One region of the Lysinibacillus sp. NPDC093190 genome, then DNA from elsewhere that is predicted to be linked to it. Evidence: riboswitches for the same ligand, from Rfam matches in the RefSeq annotation. Region 1 holds a riboswitch; the other holds the start of a gene.
What was found. Region 1 has a riboswitch for cobalamin ahead of ACQKOF_RS06875 (ribonucleoside-diphosphate reductase subunit alpha). Riboswitches for the same ligand answer to the same signal wherever they lie in the genome.

Region 1 (12,559 bases):
CCATGGTGGAGTGATTCGAGCACTTCTTGTAGAATTTGCACCGACTGAGCAATCTTTTTGGTCGTATCAATCACCGCATGATAAAATGTTTTCTTTAACGTTTACAAGAAAGGCTTGGGAGGAGGGAGCGAGATGCATGTCTTTATCGGAGGCGCCTATAGTGGAAAAACCGACTATGTCATGAAATTGCTTGTGGGGCAAAAAGTTGAAATTGTAGATGGCTATCTACCTGTCGGCACCCCAGCCGGTGATGTACTAGTTATTAAAAACTTAGAGAAGTGGCTCGTGACACAAGATCTTGAGGATGATGAACCCCTTGTCAAAACCATTTTGACAAGACTAAAGACTCTTGAAGAAAATTGTGCGCTATATATAATAGTGACCGATATGGGGCGTGGAGTTGTGCCGATGGAAAAACAGGCACGATTGTTACGTGATACATGTGGGCGTTTGTACCAGGCATTATTTGCTGAAGCCGAACAAGTCGTACGCATTTGGTACGGTATCGGGGAACAAATCAAATGATATAGATTTGAAAAATTTAGAATGCTTTTCATAAAAAATGTTGGGGATGACGATTGTTAAAACGTATGCTATATATATTAAGTTGATTGGAGTGAAGGCTGGGAGACTCCTTGGGGATCAGCATCTCATCGGACGCCCCCAGGAAGCTTTGCTCTGCGCGAAAGCGAAGCGTCAGCGACAATGTTTTATCTGTGCGAAAGCGAAGCGACAGCAACAATGTTTTATCTGTGCGAAAGCGAAGCGACAGCAACAATGTTTTATCTGTGCGAAAGCGAAGCGACAGCAACAAAGCACCCAGTCGGAACGGCAATCAACCACACGTTATAATGAGCTAATCACTAAATATAAAAGGAAAGAGGAAATGGAATGGATCGACAAAAATTGATGAAGTTGACGCTTACAGCTATGGTAGCGGCAATTTGTGCAGTGGGTGCAGTCATTAAAATTCCAACATTTATTTCAACTGCAGCGCTTGACTCTGCACCTGCATTGTTGAGCGTTGTATTTTTATCTCCAGTATTAGCTGGGGTTGCGGGAGTCATTGGGCATTTTATCTCAGCCTTAACTACTGGCTTCCCTCTAGGACCACTACATATTATTATCGCAGTGGAAATGTTTATTGTTGTATGGGTCTTTGGGGTTATGCATAAAAAAGGAATGCATTTCTGGAAATGGCCTGTGGCATTTATATTAAATGGCGTAGTGGCACCCTTACCATTTTACTTTATCATTAGTCCGGCATTTTACTGGGCGTCACTGACTAGCCTTCCATTGGCAACACTCATAAATCTGGTGATCGTTGCAATTGCAATGCCAATTCTCTCTAAGGTGTTTGAGCGTAAGGAAGGTCGAGTACATTGAGAAATGCAATAAAAATAGGTGAGCTGATTGCTACAACAGATAATGCCGCAGCAATTGGTGAAAAACCACAAGATGTTGTGTCTGCTCCAGATCAACTAACGGCATACTTCACTGCACGTGTTACTTTTTTAGAGCAGCTTGCTGCAAATGCTTTACCAAGCCATATTTTACTCGCTAATTTTTCAGGGGATACTGCATGGTCTCGTTATGTTGCAGGCATTCAGCAGGTTTTTGATGAAGCTGATCTTAGTTGTCCACAAATAGGCGGTAGTACAGAGTCCAATATGCCGACTCTACAATCAGGTTTGTCTATAACGATGCTAGGTGAGCAGCAAAAACGCACAGCAACTATGCATGAGCAGCTTAGTTGGTACACCTATGGACTACCGCTTGTAGGCAATGAAATCCTTGCACAACCTGAAGATGTCGCACAGCTGCAACCAATTTTTCAGGCGTGGAAAGAGGAAATAGTGCAGCAAGTATGGCCAGTTGGGTCAAAAGGTTTACAGGCAGAATTTACCCGGCTTTTTGGCGAGCAACAAGTTAAAAGTTCGTTAGATGTTGAGAAATCGGCTGGTCCATGTGCAGTAGTTATGCTAGGAATACAGCCAGAAAAAGAGCAGCTAGCACAAAAAAAATTTCCTAGAAATTTTGAAAAACTACGTAAAACTGCATTGTAATTGGGCTTGCTTCGAGAAAATGAAGCACTTTAAAAATTTTAAAGTGCAAAACGCCTATTGCAACAATAAACACAATATGTTAGATTTGTTTAGGAGTTAAAACACAATATATAGTGTTTTGGACGAGCGGTACCAATATGGTTTAAAAGGGAATTCGGAAAAAGAGTCATCTTAGGCCGAAGCTGTCCCCGCAACTGTAAGTGCTGACAAATGATGAATAGGCCACTGTAAAGAACGGGAAGGTCGTCATTTGGAGGAAGCATGAGCCAGGAGACCTGCCGAGATGTTCAAGACAGCAACACATTCTTCGGGGATTGAGAAGTGGAGGCGAGAGATTTGTTCACTTCTTTGTGTGCATGTCCTTCATTTCCATTTCCGATTTTACAGCGATCACGTAACCGATAAATGTTGCGTGATCGCTTTTTGTGTTGCTGAAGGAAAGGGAGAGAATGTATACATGACAATTCATATCGAACAGCAAATGACTAAGCTCAAGAAAAGTTACACGGAGGATGAACTCGAAAGTTTTGTAAGGTTATCGGATCGATGGCTACGAAAAAACGACAATGCCACATTTGAAGCATGGGCAGATGCGATGATTTTACAAACGCTTAGCCTCATTGATGAGGAGGAGCCATACTGGACATTTGTCGCAGCTCAAATTTATTTAGAAAAACTATATGATCAATTTGCAATGCGCCGTGGAGTTTCAGTGAAGGATGTTTATAAAGTTTTCCCAGAACAATTAGCACACTATACAGAAGCTGGTTTGTATCATGAAAGTTTAACAACAAAGTATAGTGAGCAGGAGCTTCAGGAACTCGCTTCTTTTTTAGAATCAAGTCGAGATGAGTTGTTTACGTATATTGGTTTAAAAACATTAATGGACCGCTATGTAGTCCGTGATTACACGAAAACACCAGTGGAGCTACCGCAGGAACGATGGATGGTCATTGCGATGACCCTGATGCAGGATGAAACAGAAAATCGTTTAGAAAAAGTACGTGAATCTTATTGGGCGATGAGTAATTTATATATGACTGTTGCCACACCAACATTATCGAATGCAGGTAAAACACATGGACAGCTATCTAGCTGCTTTATCGATACAGTAGATGATAGTTTACAAAGTATTTATGACACGAATACAGATGTCGCAACATTATCGAAGTACGGCGGTGGCATTGGAGTTTATATGGGCAAAATTCGTAGCCGAGGCTCATCTATTAAAGGCTTTAAAGGTGCATCAAGTGGCGTTTTACCATGGATTAAACAACTTAATAATACGGCGGTTTCAGTCGATCAACTAGGTCAACGACAAGGTGCTATTGCTGTTTATTTAGATATTTGGCATAAAGACGTCTTTACGTTTTTAGATCTACGCTTAAACAATGGGGATGAGCGTCTGCGTGCCCATGATATTTTCACAGGGCTGTGCTTACCGGATTTATTTATGGAAACTGTTGAGGAACGTGGGGAGTGGCATTTATTTGACCCACACGAAGTGCGAGAAATCATGGGCTACTCACTAGAGGATTTCTACGATGAGAAAAAGGGTGAAGGCTCTTTCCGTACTAAATATGAGGAATGTATCGCGAATCCTTTGTTAAGTCGTGAAGTCGTACCAGCCATTGATATTATGAAGCGTATTATGCGTTCACAACTTGAAACGGGCGTACCGTTTATGTTCTATCGAGATGAAGTTAATCGCATGAATCCGAATAAGCATGAAGGGATGATTTACAGTTCGAACCTGTGCACAGAAATATTCCAAAATATGTCGGCTACTGAGTTTGAGTCTATTACCCTTGAAGATGATGTAATCGTAACACGTCGCAAGCCTGGAGATTTCGTTGTATGTAACTTATCATCTATCAATTTAGGCCGAGCAGTTCCGGCTGGCGTTCTAGAACGATTGATCCCAGTTCAAGTACGTATGTTAGATAACGTTATTGCTCTAAATACAATTCCAGTAAAACAAGCAGAGCGTACGAACTTACGTTACCGTGGTATTGGGCTTGGCACATTTGGCTGGCACCATTTATTAGCTTTGAAAGAAATTCAATGGGAGTCTGAGGAAGCTGTAGAATTTGCGGACAAGCTATATGAGGAAATTGCCTATTTAACGATTCGTGCTTCTAACGATTTGGCATGTGAAAAAGGAGCCTACCCATTATTTGAAGGCTCAGATTGGCATACTGGTGCGTATTTTGACAAACGTGGCTATGACAGTCATAAGTGGAATGCATTACGCGCCGCTGTTGCTGAAAAAGGTATGCGTAACGGCTATGTAATGGCAGTTGCACCTAACTCATCAACATCCATTTTAGCGGGCAGTACAGCTACGATTGATCCGATCTTCCAGAAGAGTTATTCAGAGGAGAAGAAGGATTACAAAATTCCAGTAACAGTACCAGATCTATCACCTGTGACGACTTGGTATTATAAATCTGCTTATTTCATCGATCAAAATTGGACAATCAAGCAAAATGCTGCACGAGCACGTCATATCGACCAAGGCATTTCACTGAATTTATATGTTCAAAATACGATTAAGGCGAAAGATTTACTAGAATTGCATATGAATGCTTGGGCGAGCGGTGTGAAAACGACTTATTATGTGCGCTCAACGTCTGTAGAATTGCTAGAATGTGAGTCTTGCGCGAGCTAGGAGGAAGTAACAATGACAACTATTACAAAACGACAAATTATGGATAAGGATGCACCGAACCGTTCAACAGGAATCGTGAACGGACGCTCTTCTAACATTTTAAACTGGGATGATGTCCGTTTTAGCTGGGCTTATCCAAAGTATAAAAAAATGCTAGGTAACTTCTGGACACCGTTTGAAATTAATATGAGCAATGATGTGAAGCAGTTTCCAGGTCTATCATTAGATGAACAGGAATCCTTTTTAAAAATCATTGGCTTACTGGCACTATTAGACAGTGTACAAACAGATTTTGCGGGGAAAGTAGCCGATTATTTAACAGATTCAAGTTTGAATGCACTCATGATTATTTTAGCGCAACAAGAGGTAATCCATAATCACTCTTATTCCTATGTGCTATCAAGTATTGTGAACAAAGACGAACAGGATCGTACGTTTGACTTTTGGCGTACAGAGCCAGTGCTAGAGCGACGTAATGATTTCGTTATTAAGGGCTACCAAGCATTTTCAGAGGAGCCAACTGTTGAAAATATGCTAGAAGCGATTGTTTATGATGTGATTTTAGAAGGTTTATTCTTCTATTCTGGCTTCGCGTTCTTCTATCATTTAGCACGTAATCAAAAAATGGTGGCCACGTCAACGATGATTAATTATATTAATCGCGATGAGCAGCTACATGTGGATTTATTTGTGAAAATTTATCAGGAGCTATTAGAGGAATATCCTGAATATGATACACCTGAACGAGCAGCTCGTGTACAAGAAATCTTCCGTGAAGCCGTTCAGCTAGAAATCGATTGGGCCAATGAAGTAATTGGCGATAAAGTTGCTGGCCTCGATGTGGAAGATGTGCATGATTATGTACATTTCTATGCCAATGTACGCTGTAATCAGCTTGGCGTAGAGCGTCCATTTGAAGGCTATCGCAAAAATCCATTGAAGTGGATTAAAGCGTATGAGGATGTTGACTTAGGAAAAACAGATTTCTTCGAGCAGCGTTCTCGCCAGTATGTAAAGGTTAATGTAGAAGATAACGGCTTTGATGATTTGTAAGAAGGAACCACGTGAGCGAAAAGCTTGCGTGGTTTTTTTAGTTAAGGCAAAACTAAGTTGATATTGACGAATCGTATACTTTTGTATACACTTGTATGCGAAGAAGGTGAATTACAAAACAAGAAAGAAGTTTTCGATATGCTGAAGGTTGGAATAAAAAGCATGATGGTAGTAAAGGCGTTAAAGGTTGATTACCATGCTACAAACAATATCAAGATATTACGTGTCTCGAAAAACTTCATCGCAATTGGGAATGATTTTCAGTTATAATAAAGAGCGAATCTGATTTAAATGGAACGGAGACGAAAGAATGCAGGCAATTAAACAACTAGGAGGGTATTTAGGGCCCTATAAATTTTTCACCTTGATAGCGCCATTATTAATGGTACTAGAGGTAACGATGGATTTACTGCAGCCGACTATTATGCAGCATATGATCGATACGGGTATTGCCAATGGCGACAATCCATATGTGCTGAAAATGTTCGTATGGATGCTAATGAGTGCGATATTCGGACTTGTTGGTGGGATTGGTTGCTCCTATTATAGTTCAAAGGCAGCTATCCATTTTGCATCGGATGTTCGTCAGTCACTTTATGAAAAAATGATGACGTATTCGGCAAAGGAACGTGATGCTTTTACTACAGGGAAGCTTATTACGATTTTAACGAGCGATGTGGAAAGTGTTCAGCGCGCGTTTATGATGACATTGCGTATTTTTGTGCGTGGTCCATTACTATTTATTGGAGCCGTTATTATTGTTTTTGTGACGGCACGTGAGCTATTTTCTATACTTCTTATGATCGTACCGATATTGATTATTGCGATGTTTCTTTTCACAAAGTATTCGGGTGTTCTGTATCGTAGAGTGCAGGAGGCAATTGATGGTGTCAATACGAAGCTTCAGGAGAATTTAGCGGGGATTCGTGTCGTTAAGGCGTTCCGTCGTGAAACGCAACAGATTGAGCAATTTAGTGGGCTTAATGATACGTTAACGAAACGCTTTATTACTGCCGAGCAAATTGTTGGCGTGCTCGTGCCATTTACGATGTTCGTTGTCAATCTAGGAATTGTAGCAGCGCTTTGGCTTGGGGCTATTAAAGTAGAAGCCGGCACATTACAGGTTGGTGTAATCCTCGCGTTTATTAACTATTTAACGATTATACTAAATGGATTGATGACTTCTAGCATGGTGCTGATGCAAATTGCACGTGCTATTCCTTCAGGGGAGCGTATCGTAGACGTCTTAAATAAAGAAGTAGCGATCAAGGAAGCAGAAAATCCGCTTACATCGCCAATTCAAGGGGCGATTGACTTCCAAAATGTGAGCTATCGTTATTATGAATCGGCTGAGGATGTGCTAAAAAATATTACATTTTCGGTAAAGCCGGGACAAACGGTAGGTCTAATCGGAAAAACGGGCAGTGGAAAATCAACGTTAGTGAAGCTATTACCACGTTTATTTGACCCAACGAGTGGAGAAATACGCTTGGATGGAAAGCCTCTCAAAGATTATGTATTATCAACTTTACGTAAACATATCGGCTTTACCTCCCAAAAAGCATTACTGTTCTCAGGTGCAATTGACAACAATATCCGCCTTGGTAAAGAGGATGCAACGTCAGAGGAATTACAGCAAGCTCTAGATGCAGCATGTGCTACTGAATTTGTGGACCGACTGGATAAAGGCTTAGCACATGAACTTTCACAGGGGGCAACAAATCTGTCTGGCGGTCAAAAGCAACGATTAGCGTTAACGCGTGCACTCGTAAGACAGCCTGCCATTTTAGTGCTAGATGATACAACATCTGCTCTTGATAGCGCCTCTGAAAAACATGTCCAGCAAGCTATTAGCAATCAATATAATGATACAACGACGTTTATCGTAGCTTCTAAAATTACTTCTATTCAACAGGCGGACCTGATTCTAGTATTAGAGGATGGCGAAATTGTTGGTCAAGGTACACATCAACAGTTATTGCGAAATAATAATCACTACCAAGCAATTTACGCTTCACAGCAAAAGGCTGGTGTACAACAATGAGTAAAAGTCAACCAAAGCAAATGAATTTTGGACGTGGGCCACGTATGGCTGGGCCAGCTGAGAAAGCAAAAAATCAAAAAGCAACGATCAATCGTGTGTGGCAATATGTGAAGCAGCAAAAAATAGGACTTTATTTCTCTATCTTTTTTGTAGTAGCTTCTACATTTTTAAGTTTAGCAGGTCCGTATTTAATCGGACATATCGTTGATGAATACATTATGAAAAAGGACATTGCTGGTACGGTTCGTCTAGGTATTGTTCTAGCAGTTATTTATACAGTAGCGTCTATTTTTACGTGGCTACAAACATATGTCATGATTCATGTGGCGATGAAAACAATTCGAACATTACGACTGGAACTATTTAAAAAGCTACAAACGTTAACGCTGAGACTTTTCGATCAGCGAGCACTCGGTGATTTAATGAGCCGTGTAACGAATGATATTGATAATTTAAATACGGCACTTGCACAAAGTGTGACACAAATCGTATCGTCGGTCTTAACGGTAATCGGTGTTAGTATTGCCATGTTCTCGCTTAGCTGGCAGCTAGCAATCGTGACATTGATTATTATTCCACTCATTGTTTTTACAACGAAGCAAATTGTCAAACGTAGTAGTAAAAACTATGCGGCACGTCAACGAGATTTAGGGAAGCTGAACGGTTATATTGAAGAGATGATTACGGGTGCGGAGGTTGTAACGCTTTTTGGGACAGAACAACAAACGATTGAGACGTTCCATAAACAGAACGAAAATCTCCGTAACTCGGCACAGCGAGCAGAAATTACTTCAGGTCTACTAGGCCCAATTAATAACTTTATGAATAACTTAGGTTTAGCTGTTGTTATTGGCACAGGAGCATTGTTATCGGTAAAAGGAATCGTTTCAATTGGGGTTATCGCCGCATTTGTCACGTATACGCGTCAATTTTTCCGACCATTGAATCAGCTATCTAATCTTTTAAATACCTTGCAGTCGGCGATTGCTGGGGCAGAACGAGTCTTCGAAATTTTAGATGAACCTTCGGAAGTAGCTGATAAAAAGCATGCCATTGATTGTCAAAGTTTAAAAGGGGATGTGTCATTTCAACATGTATCCTTCAGCTATGTACCAGAGAAGCCGGTACTGAAAAATATTAGCTTCCATGCCAAGGCGGGTGAAACTATCGCACTTGTCGGTCCAACCGGATCAGGGAAAACAACGATTATCAATTTGTTAACTCGTTTTTATGATGTCGATGCAGGTGAAATTTTGATTGATGGTCATAATATCGAGGATTACAAAATGGCAACGATCCGTCAAAGAGTAGGTGTCGTACTACAGGATACGTATTTATTCTCTGGAACGATTCGTGAAAATATTCGTTTCGGTAAACTTGATGCTACAGATGAAGAGGTAGAAGAAGCGGCGAAAATCGCGAATGCCCATAACTTTATTAAATATTTACCAGCACAATACGACACACCTGTACAGGCAGGTGGAGCGAACTTGAGTCAAGGTCAACGACAATTATTGGCTATTGCCCGGGAAATTTTAGAAAATTCGGATATTTTGATTTTGGATGAGGCTACATCCAGTGTGGACACGCAAACAGAGGTCGATATTCAAAAAGGTCTTCAGCATTTAATGCAGGGCCGCACAAGCTTTGTTATTGCGCACCGCTTAAAAACAATCGAAAATGCTGACCAAATTCTTGTTATCCAACAAGGTGAGATTGTTGAACAAGGCAATCACCAGCAGCTCATGCAAAAACAAGGTATTTATAGTAATCTCCAGCAAAAACTTTTGCTAGAGCAAGTGGAATAACAGATAGAAAGCTCTCTATTAAGTATGTAAAAACTTATTAGACAGCTTTTTTATTTTCTGCAAAAAATTTATTTTTATTGTTTATCCTTTTCATTATCAACTGAGAGGGGAAATTTATGAAAAAAATGTTTAAGAAAATAGTCATCTACTTTATAGCGTTCATGCTTATTGGACTAGTGGCGATATTCAGCTATCATCGATATCAGCTTAGTAGGGAATCTGAACTTTTAGATACTAAAGGAACACTTGTAGAGGTCGATCATCAAAAAATCAATGTTTACACTGAGGGGGATGGTCAGGACACGTATGTGTTTATGGCAGGCTCAGGGATTGCGGCACCCATTTATGAAATGAAAGGGCTGTACAGTAAATTTTCTCAAGGACAGAAGATTGCAGTTATTGAAAGAGCGGGATATGGGTATAGCGATGTCTCGAAGGACGAACGAGATATTGATACAATTTTAGTACAAACGAGAGAAGCTCTTCTGAAAAGTGGAAATAAACCTCCTTATATATTAGTACCACATTCCATTTCTGGTGTTGAAGCGATTTATTGGGCACAAAAATACCCTGAAGAAATTAAGGGGATTATTGCGCTTGATATAGGTTTGCCAAGTCAATATGTGGAGCATAAAATGGGAGTAGTCGATTTATGGACTGTTAAAGGAATGAATTTGCTAACGAAAATAGGCTTACAACGCATAGTCCCTTCGAAAGTGTATAATCCTGAAGTAATGAAGCAATCGTTTTTAACTGCGGAAGAAAAAGAAATTTATAAGGCACTATCCTTTAAACAAACTTTTAATGATGATATGAAAAATGAGCTATTACAAGTGTACGAAAATAGTTTAAAATCAGAAGAGCTTCCGAAACCAAAAGACACACCGATATTATTAATAGATGCCATTGCTGAACAAAATAAAAATTCGGAATTCACGAAGTACCATCGCCAGAAATATGCAGAATTCGCCGAGCAAATTAACATAGCAGAAGTGAAAGAGTTAAGTGGTACTCATAGTATTTATTTATATAAACCTGATGAAATTTATAATCTTGCTATAGAATTTATGAAGACAAAAGTTGGTAGCAAAGAAAGGTCGAGGTAATGAAAGGATTTACGATTTTAATAGTAGAAGACGACCAAATGATTGGCGATTTGATGCAAAAAATACTACAACGTGAAGGTTACGACGTTGTATGGAAAACGGATGGACGAGAAATTATGAATCTTATCCATCAAATCGATTTAGTCATCATGGACATTATGCTTTCAGGGGAAGATGGCTATCAGCTGACAAAGAACATTAAAAGCTTAGGCTTAAATATCCCCATTATTTTTCTTTCAGCTCTTAATGATATAGAGAGTAAGCTTCAAGGGTTAACAGTTGGTGAAGACTATATGACAAAACCATTTGATCCGAGAGAGCTTCTTTTAAGAATGCAGAAAATGCTAGAACAGCAATATGGGACATTTAAGCAAATCCAGCATCTATTGATTGATATAGAGCATCGTAAATTATTTAAAAATAATATACATCATGAAATTTCATTAACAGCAATCGAACGTAAAATCTTCTTTTATTTATTTGACAACAAGGATAGGGTGTTAACGAAGGATCATTTTTTTGACTATTTATGGCCGCTTGAAGATCGAAATCAAAATATCATCAATGTTCACATCAAAAAGATCAGAACGAAAATAAATGATTCATCAGGTACCATCCTACAAAATATTTACGGAGAAGGGTATCGATTAAATACCTACATAAAGAAATGACATTAAAAACAAAATATCGATTATTATTATTTACTGCTATAGTCAGTGTTCCAATCGTATTGTTAGGAATCAGTGTGTCGATGTCTATTATTTATGAATTCGCCTTTAAAACTAGAAATAAAGGCACTCCATTCCATGAATCTTTCGCCTATCCAACGATGCTGATTGTGTTCTTCCTATCTTTATGTTTTCTAGCATTTTTATTTTCGAAATCAATCAATTCATTACTGACGAAAATTAATATGCTAAACAAAACGATTCGAGACTTAGCAAGTAATGAAAGAATACCGAGTACATTAGTTGTTAGCGGTGAGGATGAAATTGGACAGTTAATTCAGTCAGTTAATATCCTAATTGAGCGAACTACCTATCGGGAATTAGAGCTAAAACAACAGCAGGAGCAACAAAAAGAGCTACTACAAAAGCTAAGACACGACATTAATACACCGTTAACAGCGATCCGTTTACAACTATTTTATCTAGAAGATTACTATAAGGAACAACCAAAATTGGTGGAATCTTTGAATGAGCAAATTCAATATATCGCTAGCTTAACGAATGAATTTAATTTGCAGTCCTTAGATACAATGAAGAATTCTTATATCGTGTCGGAAGAAGTGCAACTCACGATACTGTTAGAAATGATGATAAAAAAGTGGAGCTATTTATATAGAATGCATAGCATTGAACTAATCTATCGTCCAGAGGTAACACATTTAACATGGACGAGTAATGAACTATGGCTACAACGAATGTTCGATAATGTGTTCCAAAACACATTGAAACATTCCAATGCTACAAAGCTCGAGATAACAATGAAAGATAATAAGATTTTTATGATTGATAACGGTATTGGCTTTGAACAAAATCGTGTAAGCGGGGGTCTTGGTTTGAAGATCATTGATGACATCGCTAGAATTCTTCAAGTGAGCTATTCACTCTATTCAAACGAGGAAGGGACATCATTTTGTTTTTCTATTTCAATCTAAAAACAACGGCTTTTTCATTTTGCCGTTGTTTTTTTATTACATCGAAAAAAGCTAGGTGTTGCTGCACATCCTTCAGCCATAGGTGCTAAAACAACTATTGGACAACTGTTTCGGCAGTGTTATTAATTAAAGATAGGTTAGTGAGATAAGT
Region 2 (12,559 bases), on a different contig from region 1:
AGAAATTGTAGCAAAGACAAAAAGTATTATTTTCCTGATTGTCTGGCACGCTATGCATGATTTTATTGCATTCTTGACCGATAGTGAGCCGAATGTTCTTTCTGTTTCTATTTATGTCTTCCATTGTTTAGTGTTAATGGGTCTCGCAATTTATTTCTGGAGAGCTTTATTTACTAAAAAAGATAGGGTGGGATCAATAATAAATAAAGGAAAGTCTGAAAGTTACGTTTAAACTCGACGCGTTAAAAAAGCATCTACTCTTCAATTTGAGTGGATGCTTTTTTGTCTAGTCTTCTTATGTCAAAGCTTCTTAACATACAGCAATCCGTAAAATTCCAAGGGATTTGTGACAATGATTAAACCTTGAAAAAATATGAGGATTCATCCTATAATAAAAAGGTTATAGTAAAAACATAAAAAGGGAGCGTCCGTAATGGCGAACGAAGCAAGATCGCAGGTGAACATTAAGCTCATTTCTACGATTCACCCGATTGATGGGGAGTCTGAAAGTTATGAAATGTGGCTGACAGGGCAGCTACTTGAAAAAGCAGGAAGCATGTATTTGAAATATGAAGAGGTGCAGGAGGATAAAACCATCCGCACAACTATGAAGCTAGGCAATGAACAGGCATTAATTATGCGTGCTGGAGCAGTAAAAATGCGACTACCACTTAACATAATTGAACAACAAATAGGTCATTATGAAAGTGAATTCGGTTCAATGCCACTCGTCATCCACACGAAAAAAATGACGTATACAAAACAGGCAGTAAGCGGAGATTTCCATGTACAGTACGACTTACTAATGGGTGGGCAATCCGTTGGCAATTATAAATTAGACATTACATTTACGGAGGTACAATGATGAACGCAGTAGAACAAGTACAACAAGCCATTAAAGCAGCGATTGCGCAGGCTGTTGAAAAAGCTGGCTTAGTCGATGCTGGCACAGAGTTAAATATTCACCTTGAAACACCGAAAGATAAGGCAAATGGAGACTATGCGACAAATATTGCTATGCAATTAACGAAATTAGCAAAAAAACCACCTCGTACGATTGCAGAAGCCATTTTAGAAAATCTTGAAACAGCAGGTACAGATATTGAGAAAATCGATATTGCTGGCCCTGGTTTCATGAATATTACTGTTCGTAAAGATTTCCTAGCAGGTGTAGTAAAAGCAGTGCTTGAGCAAAGTGCTGACTATGGTCGTTCTAATGCTGGGGCGGGAGAAAAAGTTCAAGTTGAATTCGTATCTGCAAATCCAACAGGTGATCTTCATTTAGGTCACGCACGTGGAGCTTCTGTAGGGGATTCATTATGTAATGTGCTAGATATGGCAGGTTTCAATGTATCTCGTGAGTACTACATTAACGATGCAGGTAACCAAATTAATAACTTAGCTTATTCACTTGAAGCACGTTATAAGCAAGCTTTAGGGTTGGATGCTGAGATGCCAGAGGATGGCTACCACGGTCAAGATATTATTGAAATCGCTGGTAAACTAGCAGGAGAGCATAGCGATGCAATTTTATCAAAATCTGAAGAAGAACGTTTTGCATTCTTCCGTCAACATGGTTTAGCGTTAGAATTAGACAAGTTAAAAACAGACCTTGCAAACTTCCGTGTAAACTTTGATGTGTGGTATTCAGAAACTTCTCTGTATGAAAACGGCAAAATTGAAGTAGCGTTAGATAAACTGAAAGCCAATGGTCATGTATTTGAAGAAGACGGTGCTACTTGGTTCCGTTCGACAACATTTGGCGACGATAAAGACCGCGTGTTAATTAAAAATGATGGCTCTTTCACATATTTAACTCCAGATATCGCATACCATGAGGATAAAATTGTACGTGGCTTCGATAAATTAATTAATATTTGGGGAGCTGACCACCACGGTTATATCCCACGTATGAAGGCTGCTATTCAAGCACTTGGCTACGACCGTGATACACTTGAAGTAGAAATTATCCAAATGGTTCAGCTTTATAAAAACGGTGAGAAATTCAAAATGTCTAAACGCACAGGGAACGCTGTTACAATGCGTGAGCTTGTAGAAGAGGTTGGCTTAGATGCAGTTCGTTATTTCTTCGTGAAAACTGCGGGCGATTCTCACATGGACTTTGACCTTGACCTTGCCGTATCTCAATCAAATGAAAACCCAGTGTATTATGCACAATATGCACATGCACGTATTTCTTCTATTTTACGCTCAGCGAATGAGCAAGGATTTGCTGCAACAACAGATCATTTAACTCTGTTAACTGCTGAAAAAGAAATTGATTTACTGAAAAAAGTGGGCGACTTCCCGAAAGTGGTAGCAGATGCTGCGAAACACCGTACACCACACCGTATCGCCAACTATATTCAAGAAACAGCAGCTGCATTCCACAGCTTCTATAACGCTGAAAAAGTGTTAGATGCTTCAAATAAAGAGCAAACAGAAGCTCGCTTAGCGCTTATTACTGCTGTGCGTACAACAATTGCCAACGCATTACGCTTAATCGGCGTATCTGCACCGGAAAAAATGTAATAATAGTCTTCCTAGCCCCCGGCACAACAATGTGCCGGGGGCTTTTTATGTTGAAATGGACTTGGTCTTGTGCTTAGCGGCGGAATTTCGGGTTTTAGCGGCGTTCCTCCTTTGGTTAGCGGCGCAATTCACACTTTTAGCGGCGAATTCCAACATAAGCTGGACAATTTGACAAAACTAAAGTCAGGGTTGAAAAACTTTTTATAGAATTTTACACAATATAAGGACTTGATGGATAGAACCGCTGAAGCGACGGATAGAGCAGTCAAAGCGACGGAAAGCCCCGCCAGAGCGACGGAAAAAACAGACGAACCGACGGATAGAAGCGGAGGCGACGGATAGGTCCATCGAAGTGACGGAAAGCCCCTCCAGAGCGACGGAAGGAACAGACGAACCGACGGATAGACCAGCCAAACTGACGAACAGCACTCCGAAATATCCCAATTCATCTCTTTAGTTCGATAATTTTCTTCAAAATTCGGAAATCTTGTTGAAGTTTACGTTAGCGTCAATGATATACTGAGGAAAAACGGGAAGGGGAGATGATGTTGAGGACGATTCAAGAAGTGGCTAAGCAATTTAATGTTTCAACACGGACAATTCGCTATTATGAGGAGCTTGGGCTGCTTAATCCTAATCGATCATCTACTAATCAGCGAACCTTTTCAAAAAAAGAATTAGCGAAGCTTAAGCTTATTTTCCGAGGAAAGCGTTACGGGTTTTCACTTGAGGAGATTAAGGAGATGGTGTTGCTGTTTGATTTTGATCGCACGGGCATTCAGCAGTTGGAGCGTACGGTCGAATATGGGGAGCAAAAAATTCAAGAGATTGATAGCAAAATAGCAGAGCTTGCACAAATGAAGAGTGAATTACTGCAATTACAAGGCATATTTACAGAAAAATTAGCGACTTTAAAGGGAGAGATGGACAATGAATAGTTCGAATTTGTTAGCACGTAATGCGCGAAAGTACCCTATGAGTGAAGCTGTTGTTTGTCAGGGGAGACGGGTGACTTATCGTGATTTAGATGAGCAAGTGACACGTTTTAGTCATGCTTTAGTAGAGCAGGGTGTGCGGCAAGGCGATAAAGTAATCATTTTTATGCCAAATGTTGTAGAGTTTGTTGTTAGCTATTTTGCTATTCAGCGTATTGGAGAGCTATTGTCGTTCCAGTAAATGCGAAATTTACGCTGCAAGAGGTCGAATATGTAGCACAGCATGCTGATACTAAAGCTATTCTAGTACATGAGGCAATTTTTGCAGCAGTCGAAAATATCACGGTTGTTCCTTTAAAAATCAAAACAGGTCAAGAGAAGGCTGGTTGGCTAAACTATGAAACACTTATTCAACATGCGAGCATTCAAACAATTGATTGCCAGTTGAATGAAGATGATGTTTCAACTATTTTATATACCTCGGGTACAACGGGAAAACCAAAGGGAGTATTGTTTAGCTATCGCAATATTTTAACTGTAGCGCAAATGATTGCAGTAGAAATGGAAGTAAAGCCAGAAAGTCGGATTCTTCTTATGATGCCGTTGACGCATTCAGCCCCATTACATTTATTTTTAATGGCAGGAGTACTTGTAGGCTCAACAAATGTGCTAACGCCAACATTTACGCCTGATTTATTGATAGATTCAATCGAGCAGGAACGGACAACGCATTTCTTCGGCGCACCTGTCGCGTATTTGTTAACCGCTCAAATGCCAAGATTGCAAACAACTGATTTATCATCGATGAAATGGTGGGCTTATGGTGGAGCGCCGTTATCACAAAACGAAGTCCGCCATTTACAAAAAGCTTTTAGAACAGAAAATTTAACTTGTGTTTATGGCTTAACAGAGGCTGGTCCAAACGGTTCAATATTGTTTGGCGAAGAGCATGCAACGAAGGCGGGGAGCGTTGGTCGTCGTGCACCACTTGGGGCGGAGCTGCGTATTATCAACGACAATGGAGAAGATGTCAGTGTTGGTGAAGTAGGAGAAATTGTGTTGTCCGGTGAGGGTAATATGCTGGGCTATTATAAGGATGATAGTGCAACAAAGGCTGCATTTATAGATGGCTGGCTGAAAACAGGTGACTTGGCTCGCATAGATGAGGACGGCTATATTTGGATTGTGGATCGCAAAAAGGATGTTATTTTTTCAGGCGGTGTGAATATTTACCCGAAAGAAATTGAAGATAGTATGTTGAGCTATGAGGGGATATTTGAAGTGGCTGTAATCGGTGTTCCACATCCGGAGTGGGGAGAAACGGTGAAGGCCGTTTATGCCGCTAAAACAGAAATTGGCGAGGACGAACTTAAAGCTTATTTGGAGGAGCATCTTGCTAAATATAAAATTCCACGCATCTTTGAACGTGTGGAAGCGCTACCACGAAATGCATCGGGCAAAATACTAAAACAATCCTTGAAGGGGCAAGAGGTGAGATAGTATGAAGGTTTTACAGCAGGAAGAAATGAAAACAACAAACTTTTTTAAAGATAATGATACACTTCATAAAGTTTTAGAAATGATGCTAGATAAAGAGTTTGTGGAATATGCAACACGTGAGCTAACAGATTTCGGTGAGCTTTGTGCTGGAGATATTGATGTGAGAGCCAAACATACGGATAGAGAGGGTGAACCTCGATTACAAAGGTATAATGCCTATGGTGAAGAAGTGTCAGAAGTTTGGGTCAATGATGGCTATAAAAAAACAATTGAAGAAACGTACAATACCGGCATTGTTGGCTATGTTCATAAGGATATTCCGCAATTAGGTAGAAAGGGCAACTATGTTTATAGCTTTGCTCAAGGCTATATACTATCACATGCTGAGCCAGGCTTTTATTGTCCTGTTACTTTAACAATGGCAGCTGCTTATCTCCTTGATCATTATGCGAGTGATGAGGTGAAGGAACACTTTTTACCGCATGTTTGTGCAACTGGAGATACCGAGCTATATGAGGGGGCGACATTTTTAACGGAGCGTCAAGGTGGCTCTGATGTTGGGGCGAATGTTGTAGAGGCAAGAAAGGACGGCAATCAATATCGTTTATATGGGGAGAAATATTTTGCATCTAACGCGGGAATGTGTGGAGTAACCATGGTATTGGCACGCATGGAAGGGGCTCAGGCAGGCTCAAAAGGCTTAACATTGTTTGCAGTTCCATGGCGAAATGAGGATGGCACAGTTAATAACCTGCGCATTCGGCGTTTAAAGGATAAGCTTGGTGTTAGAGCAGTACCTTCTGGTGAGGTTGAATTTGATGGAGCGCTAGCTTATGTCGTAGGTGATCCGAATAAAGGAATTTATTATATGCTGGAGGCACTTAATTTATCAAGAATTTGCAATGCGGTTGCTTCTATCGGTATTATGCGCCGCGGATATTTAGAGGCGAAACATTATGTGACAAATCGTCATGCGTTTGGTAAGCCTTTAACGCAATACCCTATGATTCAGGATACACTAGGGAAATTAGCTGCCAAGCTTCATGTAGAAGTTGCCACAGTTTTTGATCTTATTCAGCTGTACGATAAAGTAACTAGTGGACAGGGGAATGAAGAGGAAATTATTTTAAATCGCTTGTATATTGCTATTATGAAAAAAGAAACGGCAGAGCAAGCTGTGCATTATGCTAGTGAAGCCATTGAATTACATGGCGGAAACGGCTATATTGAAGATTTTGTTACACCACGGCTATTAAGAGATGCACAGGTGCTTACTGTATGGGAGGGAACTGCTAATATTTTAGCTTTAGAGCTCATTCGTTTAGTTGATAAGTTTCATGCGCATGAATTGTTTGTTCGTGTCATGGAGGAGCGCCTAGAAAAATTAGCTGACAGTCCATTAGTCGAAATTGTAGCGGAGCAATTAGCAAAACTAGATTCAACTTTGCAAACATTTAGCCGTTTAGATGATGCAACGAAAACGTTTGAGGCAAAAAAGGTTGCAGAGAAAATGGCACATATATATGAAAGTGTTGTAGCAGTCGAATGGGCACAAAGATTCGGCGGCAAATATGAGAAGCTAGCAGATATTTATTTAGAGCACACATGGGCGTTACGAGAAATGGGTGCACCGATGAAAACGGTACAGTATTTTTCATATATAGTCTAACTTCTTTCAGTATGCCGGACATAATTGATTTGTTTAGGAGTCGTCTCGAATGGAGGCGACTTCTTTCATTTTCATGTATAATACAATCAACTGAATATTATAAAGGTTCTTTACTTAAGTAAAGTGAAAAGGGAAATCGGTGTAATTCCGATGCGGTCCCGCCACTGTATGTGTGAGTTTTTTCAATCTACGCCACTGAAATTTTCGGGAAGGCTTGAAAAAGCGTATGGAGCACGAGCCAGGAGACCTGCCTTTATAGAAAACACGTTGTAGCCTACGAGGATAGGATGGTGGATTTTGTATATGTTTTTTGTGCAAATTTGACCCCCTCATTGTTTTATGATGAGGGGTATTTGTTTTGGAAGATGAATGTCGATAAATTTGAAACAGTGGGCGATAAATCCACAAAGTTGGGCGATAAACTCACAATGTTAGGCGATAAAAAACTAAAATGTATCGATAAATCAGAAAAACAAAGCGATAAAAACTATATGCACTAATAGACTAAGGGGGATTCACATGAAGAAAATTTGGAAAATAGGATTATCAGCATTTTTAGCTATTGGCTTGCTTGCTGCATGTAATACAAAAGAGGCAACAAATGAAAAGCCATCATCTTCTGAGCAACAAGAGACTGCAAAAGTAGATCAAGCAACATTCCCAATGACGATAAAGGATGCTACTGGCAAGGATATTACGCTAGAAGCACCTCCTAAAAAAATTGTCTCTCTCATTCCAAGTAACACAGAAATTTTATTTAGCCTTGGCTTAAATGATGAAATAGTTGGTGTAACAGATAATGACGATTATCCACCAGAGGCTAGTAAAAAAGAAAAGGTTGGCGGTATGGATTATAATATTGAACGAATTATTGCTTTATCGCCAGATATCGTTCTTGCGCATGCATCGGGTATGAGTTATTCAAAAGGAGCAATTGAACAGCTTGAGGCTGCAGGTGTGAAAGTATTTGTTGTAGCGGATGCAAAAAACTTTAATGAAACTTACACAACGATTGAACAGCTTGGTCGTGCAACAGGAAAACTAGAAGAGGCTAAAAAAATAGTCGCAAACATGAAGACAAAAGTTGAAGAAGTTGAAACAAAACTTGAGGGTGCTGAGCCAAAGAAAGTCTTAGTGGAATCGTCTGATGAGCCACAGATTTATACAGCTGGTAAAGGTACATTTATGAATGAGATGCTAGAAATGATTCATGCCGAAAATGTGGCAGCAGATACAAATGACTGGTATCAAATTGATGCTGAACAAATTATCGCGAAAAATCCAGATGTCATTGTTGTGGCATATAATTATGTACCTGATATTTTAACGAAAATTCCACAACGTCCAGGCTTTGAGACAATTACTGCTGTGAAAAATAAAGCTATAGTACAAGTGGATGAAAATACGACAAGTCGTCAAGGTCCTCGTTTAGCAGATGGTCTGGAGGAATTAGCAAAGGCCGTCTACCCAGAGGCGTTTAAATGAGTAAAACAATTGTAGCCTATGGTTCAGCTATTACGCTTTTAATCATTAGCATCTGGTGTGGAGTAGCGATAGGCTCAGTTCATATTCCACTAGAAGTAGTGTGGAATAAGGCGGCTGATGAAACAGCTGCCAATATTTTGTGGAAAATTCGTTTACCTCGAGTCCTACTGGCAGGGCTTGTAGGGGCATCACTTGCTATAGCAGGGGCAGCTTTTCAAGGCTTATTAAAAAATCCTTTGGCTGACCCTTATACGTTAGGTGTTTCCTCTGGTGCATCAGTTGGCGCAGTTATGACGATTTTCTTTAGTATATCAATACCTGTAGTCGGCCATTATACATTGCCAATCTTTAGTATGATTGGTGCCATATTAACGATGGTAGCTGTTATGGGTTTTGCTAGAATAGTAGACCGTTCACTAAAAATGGAAACTCTTATTTTAACAGGGGTAATATTTAGTTCATTTCTAGGTTCCCTGATTTCATTAATGATTGCATTGTCTGGTGAGGAGCTACGCCAAGTTATCGGATGGCTGCTCGGTTCAGTATCGATGCGTGGTTGGCCATACGTTCAGATGATTATCCCGTTTGTAATAATTGGCTCAATTATGCTTTGGACACAAAGACGCGAGTTAAATGTTCTGTTATATGGAGAAGAACGCGCGAAGCACTTAGGTGTCAATGTTAAGCGTAGTAAATATATTATTTTAGTGGGTGGATCAATGTTGACAGGAGCTGCGGTAGCGGTTTCTGGAACGATTGGCTTTGTCGGTTTAGTTGTTCCTCATATGACGAGAATGGTTTGGGGTTCCGATCATCGTCATTTATTGCCATTATCATTTTTAAATGGAGCAACTTTGCTGATTATTTGTGATTTAATAGCACGAACAATTATTATACCAAGAGAGCTACCGATCGGTGTCATTACTGCATTTATTGGGGCGCCCGTTTTTTCCTATATTTTTTATAAGCAACGTAGAGGCAAGGGGGTACGGGCATGATTGTTGTTGAACATCTTTCTGGTGGCTATGAAGATGTACCGATCGTCCATGATATTAGTTTTTCCGTTGAAAAAGGAAAAATACTAGGGATTTTAGGGCCGAATGGTAGCGGGAAATCCACTCTGTTAAAAGTAATAAGTGGCATACTACCAGCAACTGCAGGCACTATATTAGTAGATGGTAAAAATATTAGCTCTTACAATGCTCGTGCATTAGCAAAAAAAATGGCGGTGCTACCACAATTACATGCTAATGCCTTTTCAAACAGTGTACGGGAGGCAGTATCACTTGGACGTTATCCACATCAAACGGGCTTCTTTTCAAGCTGGACTGATCGTGATGAACAAGCAGTGCAACAGGCGATGCTGCAAACAGGTGTGAAACGCTATGAACAGACACCGATGGAATTTTTGTCGGGCGGTGAACAACAGAGAGTTTTTGTAGCTCAAGCTCTTGCACAAACAGCGGAAATATTGCTGCTAGACGAGCCAACGAACCATCTTGATATTGCACATCAACGTCAAATTTTAGATATGGTGCGAAAGGAAGCAATTGAACGTGGTTTAACCGTTATTATGGTGCTGCATGATATGAATTTAGCTTCTCTCTATTGTGATGAATTATTACTAATGGAGGAAGGACGGATGCGGGCATTGGGGGCGCCACATGAAGTATTAATCGCTTCGCAAATCGAAGACGTCTATCATGCCCGAGTTGCAACTTATGCACATCCAGAAATCCCAAAGCCTCAAATTACCATGATGCCAGCCTCAGTTGAACATCAGCAACGTGCTGTCATTAAAAAAGAAAATTTCACTATTACGGATCGTTACATTCAGCTTCAATCAGAGTTTCCTTTAAAAATAGTGTCCTCAGCTGTCCATAATCCGGGTATCGGTTGGTATGATTGTCTGCTAAATCGCTCTGTACCAATAGATTATGTTATTAATGATGTAAAGAGAGAGGTCGCTGAATTTTTACTAAAGGAGCATTTTTTATCTACAAGCACCGTCGTCATGTTAACAGCTGTCCCAACAAATCTAGTAGCTATTAATGAATTTAAAGCTTCCTTTGGCAGCGTCCTAGTTGCCGTTACGGCTGGAGTTGGCAATGCTGTTGATGTGTCTCGTGCACATGAAAGACAAGATGAACCACATATTGGTACTATAAATACGTGGGTCATTGTTAATGGTTGTTTATCAGAAGAAGCGTTTTTTCAAGCAATGATGACGGCTACCGAGGCGAAAACAAAGGCATTGCAATCAGAAAATATTCGTGATGAACTTAGTGGTACGATTGCGACTAGTACAGCTACAGATAGTTTATTGATTGCAGCGACACAAAAAGGGGAAGAAATGCTGTACGGTGGTCCCGTTACTGATGTAGGTAAGATTATCGGTAAAGGTGTTTTTGAAACAACTGTGCAGGCGATAAAAAATTATAAAAAGAATTCAAGGAGATGAGAGAAATGAAGCTTTACACGAAAACAGGCGATACAGGGAAAACAAGTCTTATCGGTGAACGTGTTGATAAAGATAGCTTACGCGTAGAGACATATGGGGCCATTGATGAATTAAATTCTTTTATTGGTAAGGCTGTCAGTGAATTAGATCGTGAGCTATTCAAGGATATTCTAATTGATTTAGAAACGATTCAGCATGAGCTTTTCGATGCAGGCGGTGACCTCGCTAACGTCATGAAGGAGCGTCATTATAAGCTGACAGAGCAGCCAATTGAAGTGTTGGAAACGCGTATTGATGCATTGTCAGATGAAGCGCCACCATTACAGCGCTTTATTTTACCAGGTGGTGCTCCGGCAGCTGCAACTTTACACATAGGTCGCACAGTAGCACGTCGAGCAGAGCGTCAGATGGTAACGCTTATGAAGGAAATCGAAGACGTACCGACAATTGTACAAAAATATTTAAACCGTCTATCTGATTATCTATTTGCAGCTGCACGTGTTGTTAATTTTAGATTGAATGTCGCGGATATCGAATATATTCGAAGCGGCAATGTCTTTAAAAAATAGCCTGTAATTTATAGACAAATTACGCTCGTTAGCAAAACGTGGGGTTGATTTCCGTTCCGACTGAGCGCTTTGTTGCTGCCGCTTCGCTTTCGCACAGATAAAACATTTGTTGCTGCCGCTTCGCTTTCGCACAGATAAAACATTTGTTGCTGCCGCTTCGTTTTCGCACAGAGCAAAGCTTCCTGGGGGCGTCCGATGAGCCGCTTCACTCGCGCTGCTCGCTCCAGGGTCTCGGGCCAACACGATGTTGGTCACGAAGGCGTTATCACAGGATGTGATGGTTTTAGCCTTCGTTCCTCTATGGCTAATCCCCAAGGAGTCGCCCAGTCTCCACTCCAATCAACCTATATACGTGGGATAGCTTTTAACAAATATCATCTCAAACTGAAAAAGTCGATTTGCCACCTTAACATGATGCAAATCGGCTTTTTTGAGTATCTAAATACAACAAAAGAAGATAAATTTATAATATATATAAATAAATTTCTTTAGTGTTTTAGCACGCTCTTTAAAATTCAGGGTGGCTTTTTTTCTTGTAAAATGTAAGAATATAAAATTATCAGAAATATTTCCGTTTTATGTTGACTGAATGCTCACTCATTTATTAGAATAGGAATATAATGATGGAATGACGTACATTTACGTATGAGCTAGCAAATTTATCACAAAGAGAGAAACTTACGACAAACTAAAGGGGGGACCAACCATGAGTCCATTAGTAATTGCAAACATTGTTCTAACAGTCGTGGTTGTGCTTTATGCAGTAGGATTGTTCTTCTATCTGTTAAAAACACGCTATAAATTTGTGCAATTGGGGAAAAAGGTTGAGTTTGATGAAAGTGTTAAAGAACGAGTTCGATATCTTATGGTTAATGTACTTGGCCAAAACAAGCTATTAAAAGATCCAAAGAGTGGTTTAATTCACGTCATGTTCTTCTATGGATTTTTAATGGTGCAGCTAGGTGCCATTGATTTAATTTGGAAGGGGTTAGCACCTGGATCACATTTGCCGCTTGGCATTTTCTACAGTATGTTTACATTCTTCCAAGAGCTTGTAGTATTAATGATTTTAGTGGCGGTTGTGTGGGCATTTTACCGTCGTTATGTAGAAAAGCTAGTACGTCTTAAACGAGGCTGGAAAAATGGTCTTGTCTTAATTTTCATTGGTGGGTTAATGGTATCCACATTGCTTGCAAATGGTATGGGAATAATTTGGCATGGTGAAGGACTAACTTATACAGAGCCAGTTGCTTCTGGCATTGCTGCTATTTTTGGCTACTTGCCAGCATCAGCAGCGGCTGTTGTTTTCTATGTAATGTGGTGGGCGCACTTATTAACTCTTTTGACATTCTTAGTGTATGTACCACAATCGAAGCACTTCCACTTGATTGTAAGCCCGATTAATGTG

Region 2: linked by a shared signal. The riboswitch ahead of ACQKOF_RS07970 (hypothetical protein) and the one ahead of ACQKOF_RS06875 (ribonucleoside-diphosphate reductase subunit alpha) in region 1 are both predicted to bind cobalamin.

Annotation. Positions count from the first base shown of each region.
Region 1 is NZ_JBNNVG010000006.1:33,577-46,135, reverse strand. It holds gene ACQKOF_RS06895 (histidine phosphatase family protein) at 1-184, shown strand, start outside; gene ACQKOF_RS06890 (bifunctional adenosylcobinamide kinase/adenosylcobinamide-phosphate guanylyltransferase) at 181-525, shown strand; gene ACQKOF_RS06885 (ECF transporter S component) at 892-1,386, shown strand; gene ACQKOF_RS06880 (hypothetical protein) at 1,383-2,066, shown strand; cobalamin riboswitch at 2,177-2,364, shown strand; gene ACQKOF_RS06875 (ribonucleoside-diphosphate reductase subunit alpha) at 2,524-4,737, shown strand; gene ACQKOF_RS06870 (ribonucleotide-diphosphate reductase subunit beta) at 4,750-5,790, shown strand; gene ACQKOF_RS06865 (hypothetical protein) at 5,929-6,060, shown strand; gene ACQKOF_RS06860 (ABC transporter ATP-binding protein) at 6,101-7,834, shown strand; gene ACQKOF_RS06855 (ABC transporter ATP-binding protein) at 7,831-9,642, shown strand; gene ACQKOF_RS06850 (alpha/beta fold hydrolase) at 9,759-10,748, shown strand; gene ACQKOF_RS06845 (response regulator transcription factor) at 10,748-11,419, shown strand; gene ACQKOF_RS06840 (histidine kinase dimerization/phospho-acceptor domain-containing protein) at 11,416-12,408, shown strand.
Region 2 is NZ_JBNNVG010000007.1:82,414-94,972, reverse strand. It holds gene ACQKOF_RS08000 (CPBP family intramembrane glutamic endopeptidase) at 1-232, shown strand, start outside; gene ACQKOF_RS07995 (DUF1934 domain-containing protein) at 434-865, shown strand; gene argS (arginine--tRNA ligase) at 865-2,532, shown strand; gene ACQKOF_RS07985 (MerR family transcriptional regulator) at 3,081-3,470, shown strand; partial or broken gene ACQKOF_RS07980 (class I adenylate-forming enzyme family protein) at 3,463-4,967, shown strand; gene ACQKOF_RS07975 (acyl-CoA dehydrogenase family protein) at 4,969-6,636, shown strand; cobalamin riboswitch at 6,723-6,905, shown strand; gene ACQKOF_RS07970 (hypothetical protein) at 6,924-7,136, shown strand; gene ACQKOF_RS07965 (ABC transporter substrate-binding protein) at 7,156-8,121, shown strand; gene ACQKOF_RS07960 (FecCD family ABC transporter permease) at 8,118-9,119, shown strand; gene ACQKOF_RS07955 (adenosylcobinamide amidohydrolase) at 9,116-10,582, shown strand; gene ACQKOF_RS07950 (cob(I)yrinic acid a,c-diamide adenosyltransferase) at 10,588-11,151, shown strand; gene ACQKOF_RS07945 ((Fe-S)-binding protein) at 11,858-12,559, shown strand, end outside.